Tardiphaga sp. vice304: one gene and its partner. The main gene of each other region encodes a partner of the protein of the gene in region 2 in a complex. Links are inferred from orthologs where the notes say so. Each region holds a gene or a part of one and is shown on either strand. Other genes may lie near its edges.

The links.
Region 1: the proteins of FNL56_RS08535 (region 2) and hfq are in contact, whole or in part, in a crystal structure (PDB 3VU3), measured with the Escherichia coli proteins. The link is inferred for Tardiphaga sp. vice304 from one-to-one orthologs.

What each region holds. Positions count from the first base shown.
Region 1 is NZ_CP041402.1:3,408,594-3,415,782, forward strand. Bases 2,846-5,566 are described here. They hold hfq (RNA chaperone Hfq), read right to left. Parts: upstream 4,470-5,566; coding sequence 4,221-4,469; downstream 2,846-4,220. Other genes in these bases: hflX (GTPase HflX), read right to left, coding at 2,846-4,209; FNL56_RS16160 (D-amino-acid transaminase), read right to left, coding at 4,657-5,514. In the rest of the region: FNL56_RS16135 (hypothetical protein), read right to left, coding at 43-747; 7-cyano-7-deazaguanine synthase QueC, read right to left, coding at 870-1,586; mazG (nucleoside triphosphate pyrophosphohydrolase), read left to right, coding at 1,691-2,524; more of hflX, read right to left, coding at 2,818-2,845; nitrogen assimilation response regulator NtrX, read right to left, coding at 5,570-6,940; FNL56_RS16170 (sensor histidine kinase NtrY-like), read right to left, coding at 6,958-7,189. UniProt on the Escherichia coli protein: RNA chaperone that binds small regulatory RNA (sRNAs) and mRNAs to facilitate mRNA translational regulation in response to envelope stress, environmental stress and changes in metabolite concentrations.
Region 2 is NZ_CP041402.1:1,795,874-1,803,248, forward strand. The notes cover bases 3,035-5,941. They hold FNL56_RS08535 (catalase), read right to left. Parts: upstream 5,595-5,941; coding sequence 3,474-5,594; downstream 3,035-3,473. Other genes in these bases: FNL56_RS08530 (cysteine rich repeat-containing protein), read right to left, coding at 3,118-3,348. Outside these bases: atzF (allophanate hydrolase), read right to left, coding at 1-442; FNL56_RS08520 (regulator), read right to left, coding at 619-2,121; FNL56_RS08525 (cysteine hydrolase family protein), read right to left, coding at 2,137-2,847; FNL56_RS08540 (hypothetical protein), read left to right, coding at 6,057-6,899; FNL56_RS08545 (hypothetical protein), read left to right, coding at 7,011-7,238.

The DNA of each region.
Region 1 (7,189 bases), 1.6 Mb from region 2 along the record:
CGTGCCCATACCAGGCCGCCTGCCCGCGCTCGCTCGGTCCGTTTACAGATGCCCGGAGCGCTCGGGCTTTCTGTCAGTCGGCTGAAAGCGGACCGTCGTGCCGACCGTGATCCAGTCGGCGTTTTCGCCGGTGATGTTGTGGCCGTAGATCACGTCGATGGAAAAGATCTCGTTCGGTCGGTAACGAATGCCGGTCTGCAATTTGGGCTGCACGACGCTGCGAATTTCGGATGGGCCGGCCTGCCCGTACATCTCGATCGTGTACTGGAACAGATCGGTCAGCTTCCAGTCGAAGCCGATGCCATAAGTCAGATAATGCCGATCGACGGTGCGGTCCCACAGCCAGCCGGCATTGAGATTGATCCGCATGACTTCCGACAGCCGGTAGGTCGCCGGGATTTCCGCGAACAGCGCCGTGGTCTGGCCGGTCTGGGCGTCAAAAGCGACGCTGCCCAGCGCCGAGACGCCGAATTTGCCAATTCCGGTCGGGATCAGGTTGATCTTGGCCTTGGGCGTGACGCTGGTGCCCCAGTCGCCGTCGGCACGAAACCGGTTGGTCAGTACGCTGAGTTCGACCGGGCGCACGATTTCCGCCACGCAGGACGGATTGGCGACGGCCGAAAAATCCGAATTCGTGGCGGTAGCGAGCCAGCTCTCGACCTTGCAGCTACCAACGTCGGAAATATCCGCGGCGTCCACGGCATAGGCGCCGTTGGCGGCGTGCGCGGCGCCGGCGCCGGCCAGCATCACGGCAAGGGTCGCAAGCGCCGGCAATCGTGATCTTGAGTACGCCATTCGCTAGCACTAGCTTAGTCCACAAAAGACGCCAGCTCTATTTGCACCCTAGCGTATGCAACGCACAGCGGGCTTTACGCCGCGGTTGCCGAATACTCACGCCAGCCCTTGGCGCGCAACTCGCAGGCTGGGCACTGGCCGCAGCCGTAACCCCAGTCGTGCAGGGCGCCCCGCTCGCCGAGATAGCAGGTGTGGGAATGCTCACGGATCAGGTCAACGAGGCCCTGCCCGCCAAGTTCATCGGCCAGCGCCCAGGTCGCCGCCTTGTCGCGCCACATCAGCGGCGTGTGCAGATGGAATTGCCGGTCCATGCCGAGGTTGAGCGCCTGCTGCAGCGCGCGGATGGTGTCGTCGCGGCAGTCGGGATAGCCGGAATAGTCGGTCTCGCACATGCCGCCGATGATGTGCGTGATGCCGCGGCGATAGGCCAGCGCCGCCGCAAAGGTCAGAAAGACGAGGTTACGGCCGGGCACGAAGGTGTTGGGCAGGCCGCCTGCCCCCATCTCGATCGCGACGTCGCGCGTCAGCGCGGTGTCGGAGATCACGCTCAGCGTCGGGATATCCAGCGTGTGGCTGTCGCCGAGCTTGGCCGCCCAATCGGGATCAAGCGCGCGCAGGCCGTCAAGCAGCTTTTCGCGGCTGTCGAGTTCGATCAGATGGCGCTGGCCATAGCTGAAACCCAGCATCTCGACGCGGGCAAAGCGCGCCAGCGCCCAGGCCAGGCAGGTGGCGGAATCCTGGCCGCCGGAGAACAGCACCAGGGCGGTTTGGTCGGGGAATGTGTCGGTCATGGCGAACTTGTAGCCCGGATGGAGCGAAGCGCAATCCGGTCCACGATGACTTTTACTTCTGCCTGCGGCATACCGGACGGGTCTTCCCCCAGCTTCGGTGCCTCATGACCCCTTCCCGCGATATTGCCGGCCTGATCGACATCATGGCGCGGCTGCGCACCCCCGTCACCGGTTGCCCGTGGGACCTCGAACAGAACTTTGCCAGCATTGCGCCGTACACCATCGAGGAAGCCTATGAGGTCGCCGACGCCATAGCGAGGCACGATCTTGGCGATCTCTGCGAAGGGCTCGGCGACCTGCTATTGCAGGTGGTGTTTCATGCCCGCATGGCCGAGGAGCAGAATGCGTTTGCGTTCGGTGACGTCGTCGAGGCGATCACGCGAAAAATGATCCGGCGGCATCCGCATGTGTTTGCCGACAAGGACGGCAAGCTCACGCCGGCGGAGGTGAAAGGCGCGTGGGCGCGGATCAAGGCCGAGGAGAAGGCGGAACGCGCGGCGCGGCAGCCAGCGGGCAAGGCTGCGCCCTCCTCCTTGCTCGCCTCGATCAAGGCCGGGCAGCCGTCGCTGACCCAGGCGATGGCGTTGCAGCGGAAAGCGTCCAGCGTCGGCTTCGACTGGAACGACCCGCGTGCGGTGCTGGCAAAGATCCGCGAAGAGGCCGACGAGATCGAGGCCGCGCTCGATCGTGGCGATGCGCAAGAAGTCGCGGCCGAGACCGGCGACCTGATGTTCGCGCTGGTCAATCTCGCGCGCCATGTCGGCGCCGATCCCGATCTCGCACTGCGCGGCACAAATGTGAAATTCGAGCGCCGCTTCGGCTATATCGAACAGGCGCTGGCGGCGCAGGGCCGCACGCTGCAGGATGCGTCGCTGCAAGAGATGGATGCGTTGTGGGACGAGGCGAAAAAGACCGAGGCTGTCGTCCCGGCCGGGTGAGCGAGACTAGATTGCAACTACACTTCAGCTAATTTTGTGTAGCGCGAGGCCAGTGGTCTCCCTCCCCCTTGCGGGGAGGGTCGGCCGAACGAGCGATGATGCGATAGCATCATCGAGAGTGGAGGCCGGGGTGGGGGTTGCCACGGGCGACGGCGCTTGTGGCACCCCCACCCGACCCGGCTTCTCTTCGTTGCGCCGGGCTACCCTCCCCGCAAGGGGGGAGGGAAAAGAAAGAGCCGCCACCGCTCGCACTGTTGCGAGCAAACTTTACTACGATCAAAAGCAAGCCGTGCTTACGCCGTCGCGTCATCCACCGGATGCAGCACGGCGCCGAACTTGTTCATGACGATGTCACGCTTGGTCTCGTCGACCCGCACAACCATGTCGAACTGGCCTTCGTGCAGCTCCTTCACCAGTACTTCGGCGTTGCGATGCAGCCAGCTTACGCCGGCGCCGTCGGAAGCATCGACCGACAGGTCGAGCGTGATGCGCGTCGCGGCCAGTCGGGTCTCGATCGCCGCCAGCAATTCATCAACGCCCTCGCCGGTTTCCGCCGAGACCAGGAAGCACGGCTTCTCCGGCGGACGGCGGGCGGCGATGTTGGCGATGTTCTCGCGCTGATCGGCATCGAAGCGGTCGATCTTGTTCCAGACTTCCAGGATACGTTCGCTGGCGTCGGTGTCGATGCCGAGTTGCCGCAGCACCTTGTCGACGTCGCTCTGCTGCGCGTCCGCATCCTCATGCGCGATGTCGCGGACATGCAGGATGATATCGGCTTCCAGCACCTCTTCCAGCGTGGCACGGAATGCGGCCACGAGTTGCGTCGGCAGGTTGGAGATGAAGCCGACCGTGTCCGACAGCATCGCCTTGCCGCCATGCGGCAGCGTCAACGCGCGCAGCGTCGGGTCCAGCGTCGCGAACAGCATATCCTCGGCGGTGACGTCGGCATGCGTCAGACGGTTGAATAGCGTCGACTTGCCGGCATTGGTGTAGCCGACCAGCGCCACCACCCGATATGGCACGCGTTGCCGCCCGGCACGGTGCAGCCGGCGCGTCGCCTGAACCTTCTTGATCTCGTTCTCGATGCGCGTGATGCGATCGCCGATCAGGCGACGATCGGCCTCGATCTGGGTCTCGCCGGGGCCGCCCATGAAGCCGAAGCCGCCGCGCTGGCGCTCCAGATGGGTCCAGGACCGCACCAGACGGCTGCGCTGGTAATTGAGATGGGCGAGTTCGACCTGCAGCGTGCCCTCCTTCGTCTTGGCGCGGCGGCCGAAGATTTCCAGAATGAGGCCGGTGCGGTCGAGCACCTTGGTGTTCCATTCCTTCTCGAGGTTGCGCTGCTGGATCGGCGACAGAGCGCAATCCATTACCACCAGCTCGATGTCGTGGCCGGTTATCAGGCCGAGAATTTCCTCGACCTTGCCCTTGCCGAGATAGGTCGCGGGGCGGATCTGGCCGAGCGGCGCCGCCACGGCTTCGGCGATGGTCAGGCCGATGGCACGGGCGAGGCCAGTGGCTTCCTCGAGCCGCGCTTCGGAATCGCGGACATGGCTGTCCGCCTGCGTATCGGCATTGCCGCGCCGTTCCCGCAGATAGGGACCGATGACAACCACCCGTCCCGTCGATTCACCCGGCGCCGGCCGTGGTCGGTCGGCAGCCCCATCGAAGCTTTTATGTTCCAATTAAATCAATCTCACGTTGGTGCATCTTCGCCGCCTTCGAACAACTGAATCGGTGCACCCGGCATGATGGTCGAAATCGCGTGCTTGTAGACAAGCTGCGAATGGCCATCGCGACGGAGCAGCAGACAGAAATTGTCGAACCATGTGACGATCCCCTGAAGCTTCACTCCGTTCACCAGAAAGATCGTCAAAGGCGTTTTTGTTTTGCGAACGTGATTGAGGAACGTGTCTTGTAGGTTTTGTGCGCGGTCGGCCGCCATTGTTTTTATCCCGCAGTCTGATTGCATCTTTTATTTTTAAACCAGGCCCGCCCTCTACGGGGCATCTCCTCGCTGCCGTGCTTTCCCCTGAGATCCCCCTCCGGGCACACGACGAAATGATTAGATGGCAGGCGCGCTTTTTAGGCAAGTCAGAACAGTTGGCGCCGGCCCAAAACCCGGTCAATTCTCAGGAAATGGCCGCAAACTTATGGAATTCCTCACGCAACCGCTTGGCAATACCGCCCGGCTTGCCGTCGCCGATGGCGTGGCCGTCGATGTTGACGACGGGCATGACGATCTGGGAAGCCGAGGACACGAAAGCCTCGGTTGCGTGATACGCCTCGTCCGGCGTGAAATTGCGCTCTTCCAGCGTTAGTTGCATCGCTGCCAGCACGTCGATCAGCACCGCGCGGGTGATGCCGGCGAGAATGCCGGAGGTAGCCGTGCGGGTCACGACCTTGCCGTCTTTGGTCACGATCCAAGCATTGCACGAGGCGCCCTCGGTGACGAATCCGTTGCCGTCGACGTACCAGGCCTCATAGGCGCCCTTGTCGCGCGCTTCCTGGCGCGCCAGCACGTTGGGCAACAGGCCCACGGTCTTGATATCGACCCGCGGCCAGCGATTCTCGGCGGTGGTGATGACCTTCACGCCGCGCTCGGCCTGGGCCTGGTTCCTGGCGAAATTCAGCGACTTGGCGGTGACGACCAAGCTGGGCTTCACTTCGGGCGCCGGAAAGCCGTGGTCGCGATGCGCGACGCCGCGCGATATCTGCAGATAGACGATGCCGTAGCGGATGCGGTTGCGGCGGACCACCTCCTGCATCACGACCTTGAGCGAGGCCAGCGGCATCGCTTCGGCGATCCGCAATTCGCGCAATGAGCGCTGCATCCGCGCCATGTGTCGAGGGAAATCGACCATCTTGCCGCCGACGATCTCGCAGACCTCGTAGATGCCGTCGGCGAACTGGTAGCCGCGGTCCTCGACGTTGACGGCGGCGTCGCGCAGAGGGGTGTAATGACCGTTCACATAGGCAATGCGCGACATGGGACTTCCCGTTGATGGCTGGTGCGATGGTGGGATGCGATGGTGGGAGTGGTGTTTAACCGACGCCGAGGGCCTTGAGCTTGCGGTGCAGCGCCGAGCGCTCCATGCCGACGAATTCGGCAGTGCGTGAGATGTTACCCGAGAACCTCGAGATCTGCGCGATCAGATAATCGCGCTCGAACACTTCGCGGGCTTCGCGCAGCGGCAGGCCCATGATGTGCTCGCCATTATTGCTGGTCGGCATCGACGGCACCATCGAGCCGACATCCTGCGGCAGCATGTCGGCGGTGATGATCACCTCCGGGCCGCCGCCGGCGAGAATCATGACACGCTCGACGTTATTGCGGAGCTGGCGGACATTGCCGGGCCAGACGTGCGATTGCAGCACGGCCATCGCGTCCTGACCGATCTGGCGCTTGGGTAGACCCGTGGCGACCGAGATCTGCTCCATGAAATATTCGATCAGATCCGGAATATCCTCGCGGTGCTCGGACAAAGGCGGCACCCGGATCGGGACCACGGACAGCCGATGATAGAGGTCCTCGCGGAAACGACCCTCCGCGATCTCTTCCTCGAGATTACGCGCGGTCGAGGAAATGATGCGGACGTCGACATGCACCTTGGTGGTGCCCCCTGCCCGCGTGAAGGTCTGATCGACAAGGACGCGAAGAATCTTGTTCTGGGTCTCGCGCGGCAGATCGCCGATTTCGTCGAGGAACAGCGTGCCGCCATGGGCCTCTTCGAGCGCGCCGGCCTTGCGCGCCTGTTCGCCGTTCGACTGCTCGATGCCAAACAGTTCGAGCTCCATCCGCTCCGGCGTGATCGCCGCCGCATTGATGACGACGAACGGGCCTTCGGAACGCTGGGAGGCGTTGTGCAGCGTGCGCGCGGCCAGTTCCTTGCCGGCGCCGGAGGGGCCGACGATCAGGATGCGGCTGTTGGCCTTGGCGGCGCGATCGATGGTCTGGCGCAACTGGTTCATCGCGGCGGAACGGCCGGTCAGCGAGCTCGCCACCGGCGCCAGTTGCTTCAGCTCCTTGACCTCACGCTTCAGCCTGGAGGTTTCCAGCGCGCGGTTGGCGACCAGGATCAGCCGGTCGGCCTTGAACGGTTTTTCGATGAAGTCATAGGCGCCGCGCTTGATCGCCGCGACCGCGGTCTCGATGTTGCCGTGGCCGGAGATCATCACGACCGGCAATTCGGAGTGGTCGCGCTTGATCTGCTCAAGCAGTTGCAGCCCGTCGAGCTTGCTGCCCTGCAGCCAGATGTCGAGGAATACCATATTGGGCCGGCGATTGGAGATTTCGCCGAGCGCCGAATCGCTGTCGCGCGCCGTGCGCGTGGAGAATCCCTCGTCGTCGAGAATGCCCGCGACAAGGTCGCGGATGTCGGCTTCGTCATCGACGATCAGAATGTCATTGGCCATGATTCAAGCTCTGTCTGTCAGCTGCCGGAGACGGTTTCGGGTGTTGGTTTGTTCGCTGGCGGCGCTTCAGGTTCGGTGGCTTCGGCGTCCGGCTTTTGCCCCGAAATCGCAAACCGCAATCGCATCCAGGCGCCGCGGGCGCCCGGACGAATGTTCGAGGCGTCGTTGAGTTCGATTCGGCCGCCGTGATCTTCCAGCACCCGACCCACGATTGCCAGCCCGAGGCCGGTGCCCTTCTCGCGGGTCGTG
Region 2 (7,375 bases):
TGGAGCCGCCGGGGATCAGGTCGTCGCGGACCGCGTTTTTCGGGATGCCATAGGGCGAACGCACGCCGACGAGACCCGTCGCGAACTGGTCGAGATTGGTCTTGCCGATCACGATAGCGCCGGCGGCGCGTAGCCGCGCCACCGCGGCGGCGTCGCGGGAAGGCGTATAGGCAAAGGCCGGACAGGCGGCGGTCGTCGGCAGTCCGGCGACGTCGATATTGTCCTTCACCGCCACCGGCACGCCGTACAGCGGCAAGGTCGCACCTTCCCTGGCGGCCAGCGCCACGGCCTCGGCGAGCGCCTCGGCCTCATCGCGCAAGCTGATGAAGATGGCGGGATCGCCATGCGAACGGATACGCGCGAAGCTACGCGCGACGGTCTGTGCAGGCGTCTGGGTGCCGGCGCGATGCGCGGCGACGATCTCGGCAATGGTCTCGGTCACGCGGCGGACCTGCTGCGGATGGCGCAAGGGCGCCACCCGCCGGGGGCGATGGTTTCATTCAGCAGGTACGGCAAGAGAAGGCTCCGATTGCAAGACAGAAACAGGGACGGTGCCGAACTTCTCCGCTGCATACAGCCCGGCCGCAACCAGAGCATAGGCCAGCGCGACGCCGGGCGTCACCCCCAACCGCCGCCGATCCCGATCGCCTCGCCGTGCATGAAGCCGAAATAGGTCATCACCGCGCCGGCCAGGGCGAAGGCTGAGGCATGGACGAATTTGCGCTCGATGACGAACACCGCGATCGCGCCGAGCACCAAGCCGGTCAGGATCGAGCCGCCGCCCATCACTTCGAGGCCATGATACAGCACGCCGTTCTGCGCCATCTTGGCGACGAAGTCTGGCGCGTGCTGGGCGCCGAAATTCATGCCCGCAGCCCCGAGCGCGCCGGACAGCAGCACCGTGGCCCAGGCCGCCAGATGCGGCGTCAGCGACAGCGCGATGGCCGGGGCGTGTTCGCGCGGCGTGGTCTCGAACGCCTGCGCGCAGATCAGCATGCCGATGTACAACAGGATCGGCGAGATCGCGACCACCGGCACGATCGCCAGCATCAGCGAGATGATGCCGAACCATGACAGCACCACCACCATGATGCCGGTCGCCGCCGAATAGCCGATCCGGCCGCCCATCGCCTTCCAGCCGGGATGGCCGATATAGACCGCGTTGATGAACGGGTTGCCCATCAGGCAGCCGATCAGCGACACCACGCCGTCTGCGGTCAGCACGCGCGTGGTCGGATAGGTGTCGCCGGCGGCTTCCGCGGACTCCACATTGTCCATCGCCTCGACCAGATCGTAGATGCCGTAGGGAATTGCGGTGACCAGGATGATGCCGAGGAACTGGAAGCCGGAGAACACGTGATCGAATGCCGGCAGCGGGATCGAGAAGCCGAAATTGCTGAAGGCCGCGGCGACGCCGGCGGCGCTGACGCCGCCGATGCCGAAGCCCAGCAGGGTCGATCCCCATGCGATCGCCATGCCGACGCCGATCGCGACCAGCCCGGCCGGAATGTTCTTCGGATATTTATAGCCGCCGAACCAGCTCAGCATGATGATGGCGAAGCACGTCAGGCCGATCACCGGCGTCATGAACATTTCCAGCGCCGGGCGCATCGCGATGAAGGTGATGGAGACGCCGGCCAGCGTGCCGAGCAGCGCGGCGCGCGGAGTCACCTTGCGGATCCACGGGGCGATGAAGCCGCCGATCATCAGGATGAAGCTCTGGAAGAACACCCAGACGAGGCCCGCCTCCCAGCCCTTGATCGGATCGCCCGTCGTGAGCGAGATTGGCAGCATGATCACGAAGGTGACGATGAACATATGCGGCACGCTGATGCCGGACGGCAGCGCGCAGACGTCCGAGCGGCCGGTCTTTTGCGACAGCTTGTAGGCAAGATACGCGTAGTAGAAGGTCGAGAGACACATCATCAGGCCGAGCGCCGGCAGGATGCGGCCGAATACGATCGAGTCCGGCATCTTCAGCACGAAACGCAACAATCCGGTGAGCACCAGCATGTTGACGAGGATGTTGGTGCCGAAACCGAAAAATGCATTCCAGTCGCCCGGTGCCCACAACACTGGCTTGAAGTCGGATTTTCCGGCAGTCCCCGTGATCGTGCTCATCAAAATGCTCCCCTGTCAGCTGTGTGAAATCTCCAGAACGTTCTGCTCGTCCATCGCTTGCAGCACCGCAGCGGAGTCACTGACCCAGCCAAAAATGCCGCCCTGGGCTTTGATCATCTTCAGGCCCATCTCATGAAATTCCGGGAAGTAGGAGGCGCAGCCATCGGCCAGCACGATGCAACGATAGCCGCGGTCGTTGGCCTCGCGCACGGTGGTGTTGACGCAGACCTCGGTGGTGACGCCGCACACCAGCAGCGTGTCGATGTCGCGACCGGTGAGGTCGGCACCGAGCGTGGTGGCGTAGAACGCGCCCTTGCCGGGTTTGTCGATCACGATCTCGCCTTCGACCGGATACAGCGCCGGGATGATGTCGTGGCCGGCTTCGCCACGGATCAGGATGCGGCCCATCGGCCCGGGATCGCCGATTCGCAACGATGGTGCGCCGCGCTCGATCTTCGCCTTTGGCGCGTCGGACAGATCGGGCAGGTGGCCCTCGCGGGTGTGCACGACCATCAGGCCGATCGCGCGCGCGGCCTTGAGCACCGCAGCGATCGGTTCAATGGCACGGGTCAGTTGCGAGACATCGTTGCCAAGCGTCTCGCCGAAGCCGTCGGGCTCAATGAAGTCGCGCTGCATGTCGATGATGAGGAGCGCAGTGGTTCCCCAGTCGACCGCGATCGGGCCGGGCTCGGCGTTCAGCGTCACTACCAGCGAGGGGTTTTCCATGGCCGATCCGGTTCGCGAGCGATGGGTGTCTCGGGAACGGCGAAGCAAACGTCGTGCCATTGTATACAATGAGTGCAGCGGCGATGACGTGGCTTATATGGCGTGGTTTTTGGCTTTGAAATGCCTCATTTTCTAGTTGATGTAAGGTCGCGTTTGCCAATGAGGGGCGGCTGTGCGCAGCAAAACGCCCAGCAAAAATGCCGGGCGTGGTGATATTTTAATCTTCTTTGATGCACGCCCCAAAAATAGGCTGGCACATGCGGCCTCGAACTACTGGCCGTGGTTGACCAGCACCTGATTGCAGGCGGGGGAAATATTCGGACGGTTCTGCTGCAGGCAGCTCAGAATGACAAGGTCACCCTGATCGAGAACCCGGGGGCAGAACTTCTTGACGTCAGGCGCGCAGGCTTTCTGTTCCGCTTCGGTGCCGCTCTGCTGGGCAGAGGCACCGCTGAGAAGAAGAGCTAAGGTAAAGGCAGTGGCAGTGATGGTTTTGAACATGGTGATCCCCGGTTTCGTAAACTCAAGCGATTCGGCGAACAGTTGTTCCCGCCAACTGCCAAAGATCGCAAGTCAAAACTTCTCTGCCACGAGCGGGCGCTCGCGGCGGAGGTATCAATGGCAGATCATCGTGACTTGACGCTGGGTTCGCGGCTCCACAGCCGTAGCTTGCCAAGCTCTTTGATGAAGCCGTCGATATCGGCGGGGCTGGCGAGTTCGATGAAACCTTCATCCATCGAGTCGGCGAGCCCTGCCTTGGCGAACAGCGGAACGGCGGCATCGACGTAGCCGATGAACTTGCAATGCGCGAAGGCGTCGGCGACGAAGTCCCGGGCGGTGGACTCCATCAGCAGGTCGTCGATGCCCTTGGCGCCGGGCAATAGCGCCACGGCGTCGTACAGTACCGATGGGCCGCCATCGATCATCTGGTCGGCTTCGATGAGTGTGCCGTCGCTGGCGTCGGCACCTCCGACCTTGGGCGCGATGATCTCGAAGGTGGCGCCGGCCTTGAAGACCGCCGCCTGAAGCGCCGCCAAAAGCTTGGCGTCGGTCCCGTCGGTGACGACGATGCCGAGCTTGCGGCCCTCGAACCGCCCGGGCCCCTTCATGACGATGCTGAGCGCCGCGGACTCCGAGAGATCCTGCCGGGTCGGCTGTGCGGCATCGGCGGGCTCGGGCATCTCCTTGATCCCGAGCATCGAGGCGACCTTGCTGGCGAGGCCTTCCTCGATATTCAGGAGATGCGACACCATCCGTTCGCGGATCACAGGCGTCTTGACCTTGCTGAGTTCGAAGGTCAGCGCAGCCGCGATATGGTGCTGCTCGCCCTTGGTCTGGCTGAGGAAAAACTGCCGCGCCTGGCTGTAGTGGTCGGAGAAGCTCTCCGGACGCAGCCGGGTCTTCGGGCCGTGCTCGATCGCGGCAAAGGACCTGAAGCCGCGCTCTGGCGACTGTCGGGGACCGGCGCCGAAGGAATTCGGCTGATAGTTCACGTGGCCCTTCGGATTATGCATCGCGCCGTGGCCGTCCTGCTGGAAGTGCGCGAACGGGCATTTCGGCGCGTTGATCGGGATATGCGTGAAGTTCGGTCCGCCGAGACGCTTCAACTGCGTGTCCAGGTAGGAGAAGTTGCGGCCCTGCAGCAGCGGATCGTTGGAGAAGTCGATGCCGGGCGGCACGTTCTGCGTCATGAACGCGACCTGCTCGGTCTCGGCGAAGAAATTATCCGGCATGCGGTCGAGCACTAGACGCCCGATCGGGATCGGCTTGAGGATTTCTTCCGGGATCAACTTGGTCGGATCGAGCACGTCGAAGTCGAACTGGTCGGCGAATTCTTGGTTGAACAGCTGCACCTGCAACTCCCATTCCGGAAAACTGCCGGACTGGATCGCGTTCCACAGGTCGCGGCGGTGGAAATCGGGATCGGCGCCGTTGATCTTGACGGCTTCGTTCCACAGCACCGACTGCAGGCCGAGCTTCGGCTTCCAGTGGAACTTCACGAAGGTGGATTCGTCCTTGGCATTGACGAAGCGGAAGGTGTGGACGCCGAACCCTTCCATGAAGCGCAGTGAGCGCGGCAGCGTCCGGTCTGACATCTGCCACATGACCATGTGCATGCTCTCCGGGGTCAGCGAGATGAAGTCCCAGAAATTGTCATGCGCCGACTGCGCCTGGGGAAACGCCGAGTCCGGCTCTTCCTTGACGGCGTGGATCAGGTCGGGAAATTTGATCGCGTCCTGGATGAAGAACACCGGGATGTTGTTGCCGAACAGATCCCAGTTGCCTTCCTTGCTGTAGATCTTGACCGCGAAGCCGCGCACGTCGCGCGCCAGATCCGCCGAGCCCTTGCTGCCGGCGACGGTGGAGAACCGCACAAAGGCCGGAGTGCGCTCGCCGGCGCGCTGGAACAGATCGGCGCGGGTGTATTTTGCCAGCGACTCGTAAGTTTCGAAGAAGCCGTGCGCGCCGTAGCCGCGGGCATGGACCACGCGCTCGGGAATGCGCTCGTGGTCGAAATGGAACATCTTCTCGCGAAAATGGAAGTCCTCGATCAGTGCAGGGCCTCTGGCGCCGATCTTCAGCGTGTTCTGGTCATCGAGCACCGGTCCGCCGTTGGCGGTGGTGAGGATCGGCGTATCGCCCTCGGCAATCTGGTGCAGTTCGCCGCCGGCGCCCCGGACGAGTTGCTGGTCGTGAATTGTGACGGTCGCCGGTTTTGTGCCGGACCGGGTGGTGGATTTTGCCATGTGGGGTTCCCGCTGAAGATGGAGTGCCCATCCAATGCGGAAGGTGTGATTGTGTTCCGGTGGACGATGCCCGCCAAAAGCGCCCGCCGAAATCTGCCGGCGCCTGAGTTGGGGAGACTTCCGACCAGGTTTTCTTTTTTGGACCCTGCGCCATTGACGGCGTCCTTATGCACATCGAACGGCCTGCTCAAGACGCTCGATCTGCTTGTCGGTCCCGTCGGTATGAATTTTGAGGCCGGCCGCTGCAGCCCATGCTGCAACAGGTCGGTCATGGTCTGAATATCCTTGCTGAAAAACCCCGTCCTTTGCTTCACTAACAGCCGGTAGTCGCCTGCATGACGGCAACTACCGGTCCGGGTTCTGTGATTTTTCCCGGGCCGGGTCCGTGTTCTGCTATTAGGAAGCAAGGCGTTCGCGGCGGCGAGTTACGGTCGGGGAGGGCATTGCATGTCGGTTCGCGCGGTGATCCCGGCCCTGATCGGCACTATGCTGCTGCTCACGGCGCCCGGCCGTGCCGACGAGATCGATACCGAGCATTTGTTCGGCTTCATGATCGGCAGCGATGTCGGCCGGGTCGGCGAACGTGAGTACGAAAGCCGGACGACGGGCCGGCTGTCGCGCCGAGGCGGAGGCTATCGCGCGATCGGTCAAGAATTCGAGCTGGAATTCGTGCCGGCGAAGGACATGCGCGTCGAACTTGGTACTTCGATGGCGGCGCACGATATCGAGGGCGTCACCGGATTGGCTGATCGTCGCCAGTCCGGCTGGCAGGGTCTGTCGATCGACCTGCGCTACCGGTTTCTCAATCGCGAGCATCACCCGTTCGGCCTGACGCTCAGAGTCGAAGCCGGCACCAGCCGGATCGATAACGGGAGCGGGCTGCCGGCGCGGTCCACCGGCGGCGACATCACGCTGGCGCTGGATCGCGAATGGATTCCGAACTTCCTGGTGGCCGCCATCAACCTCACCTATCAGCCGGAATGGAGCCGGCTCTCCTTCGGTGGGACCGAACGCGAAGCCACGATCGGTATTGCGGGTGCGATGATGGCACAGCTGCGCCCGGGCTTCTACCTTGGTGGCGAGGCGCGTTACTTGCGTACCTATGAAGGGTTCGGCCTGCAGGAATTTTCAGGCGATGCCCTTTTTATCGGACCGTCGGCCTATCTGCAACTTTCGCCGCGCGCCTGGCTTGCCGCAGCATGGAGCGTGCAAGCATGGGGGCGTGACAGCCGCCCAGGCAGTTCGCTCAATCTCGAAGGCTTCGAGCGGCATCAGGCGCGGCTTATCTATGGTATCGGCTTCTGACCGGCAATTTCGCTGCTGGTATCATCAGCCGCCACGCTTGCTAGCATGAAACTTCGCGACTCGGTGGCCGTTTCTGGCTGTGCTATCCTGTTGCGAAGCAAGGAGCCTGGCATGAGCCCGATTGAGCTGATTGTAACCGTCTGCGCGGTGTTGTCGCCGAGCACCTGTGAGGAAACCCACTTGACCTTCAATTCGACGATCTCGCGACAGCAATGCACGATGGGGGCGATGCCCTATATCGCGCGATGGGTCGGTGAGCACCCGAAATGGAAGGCGGTGAAGTGGCGCTGCGAATTTCCACACAGCCGGGCCGACATCGGCGCAAGCCGCGCCGGCTAGGGATGACGTGTTGTGTGCCTTGCGCTCCGTGCCGGCCAAGGGCACGCCGCCTGGCGCGGTTCCGACAGCGGCTCGACGCAGGCTTTGCGTCCGATGCGGTGCCATCGATCCCTGCAATGCAGCACGTTTGACGGATT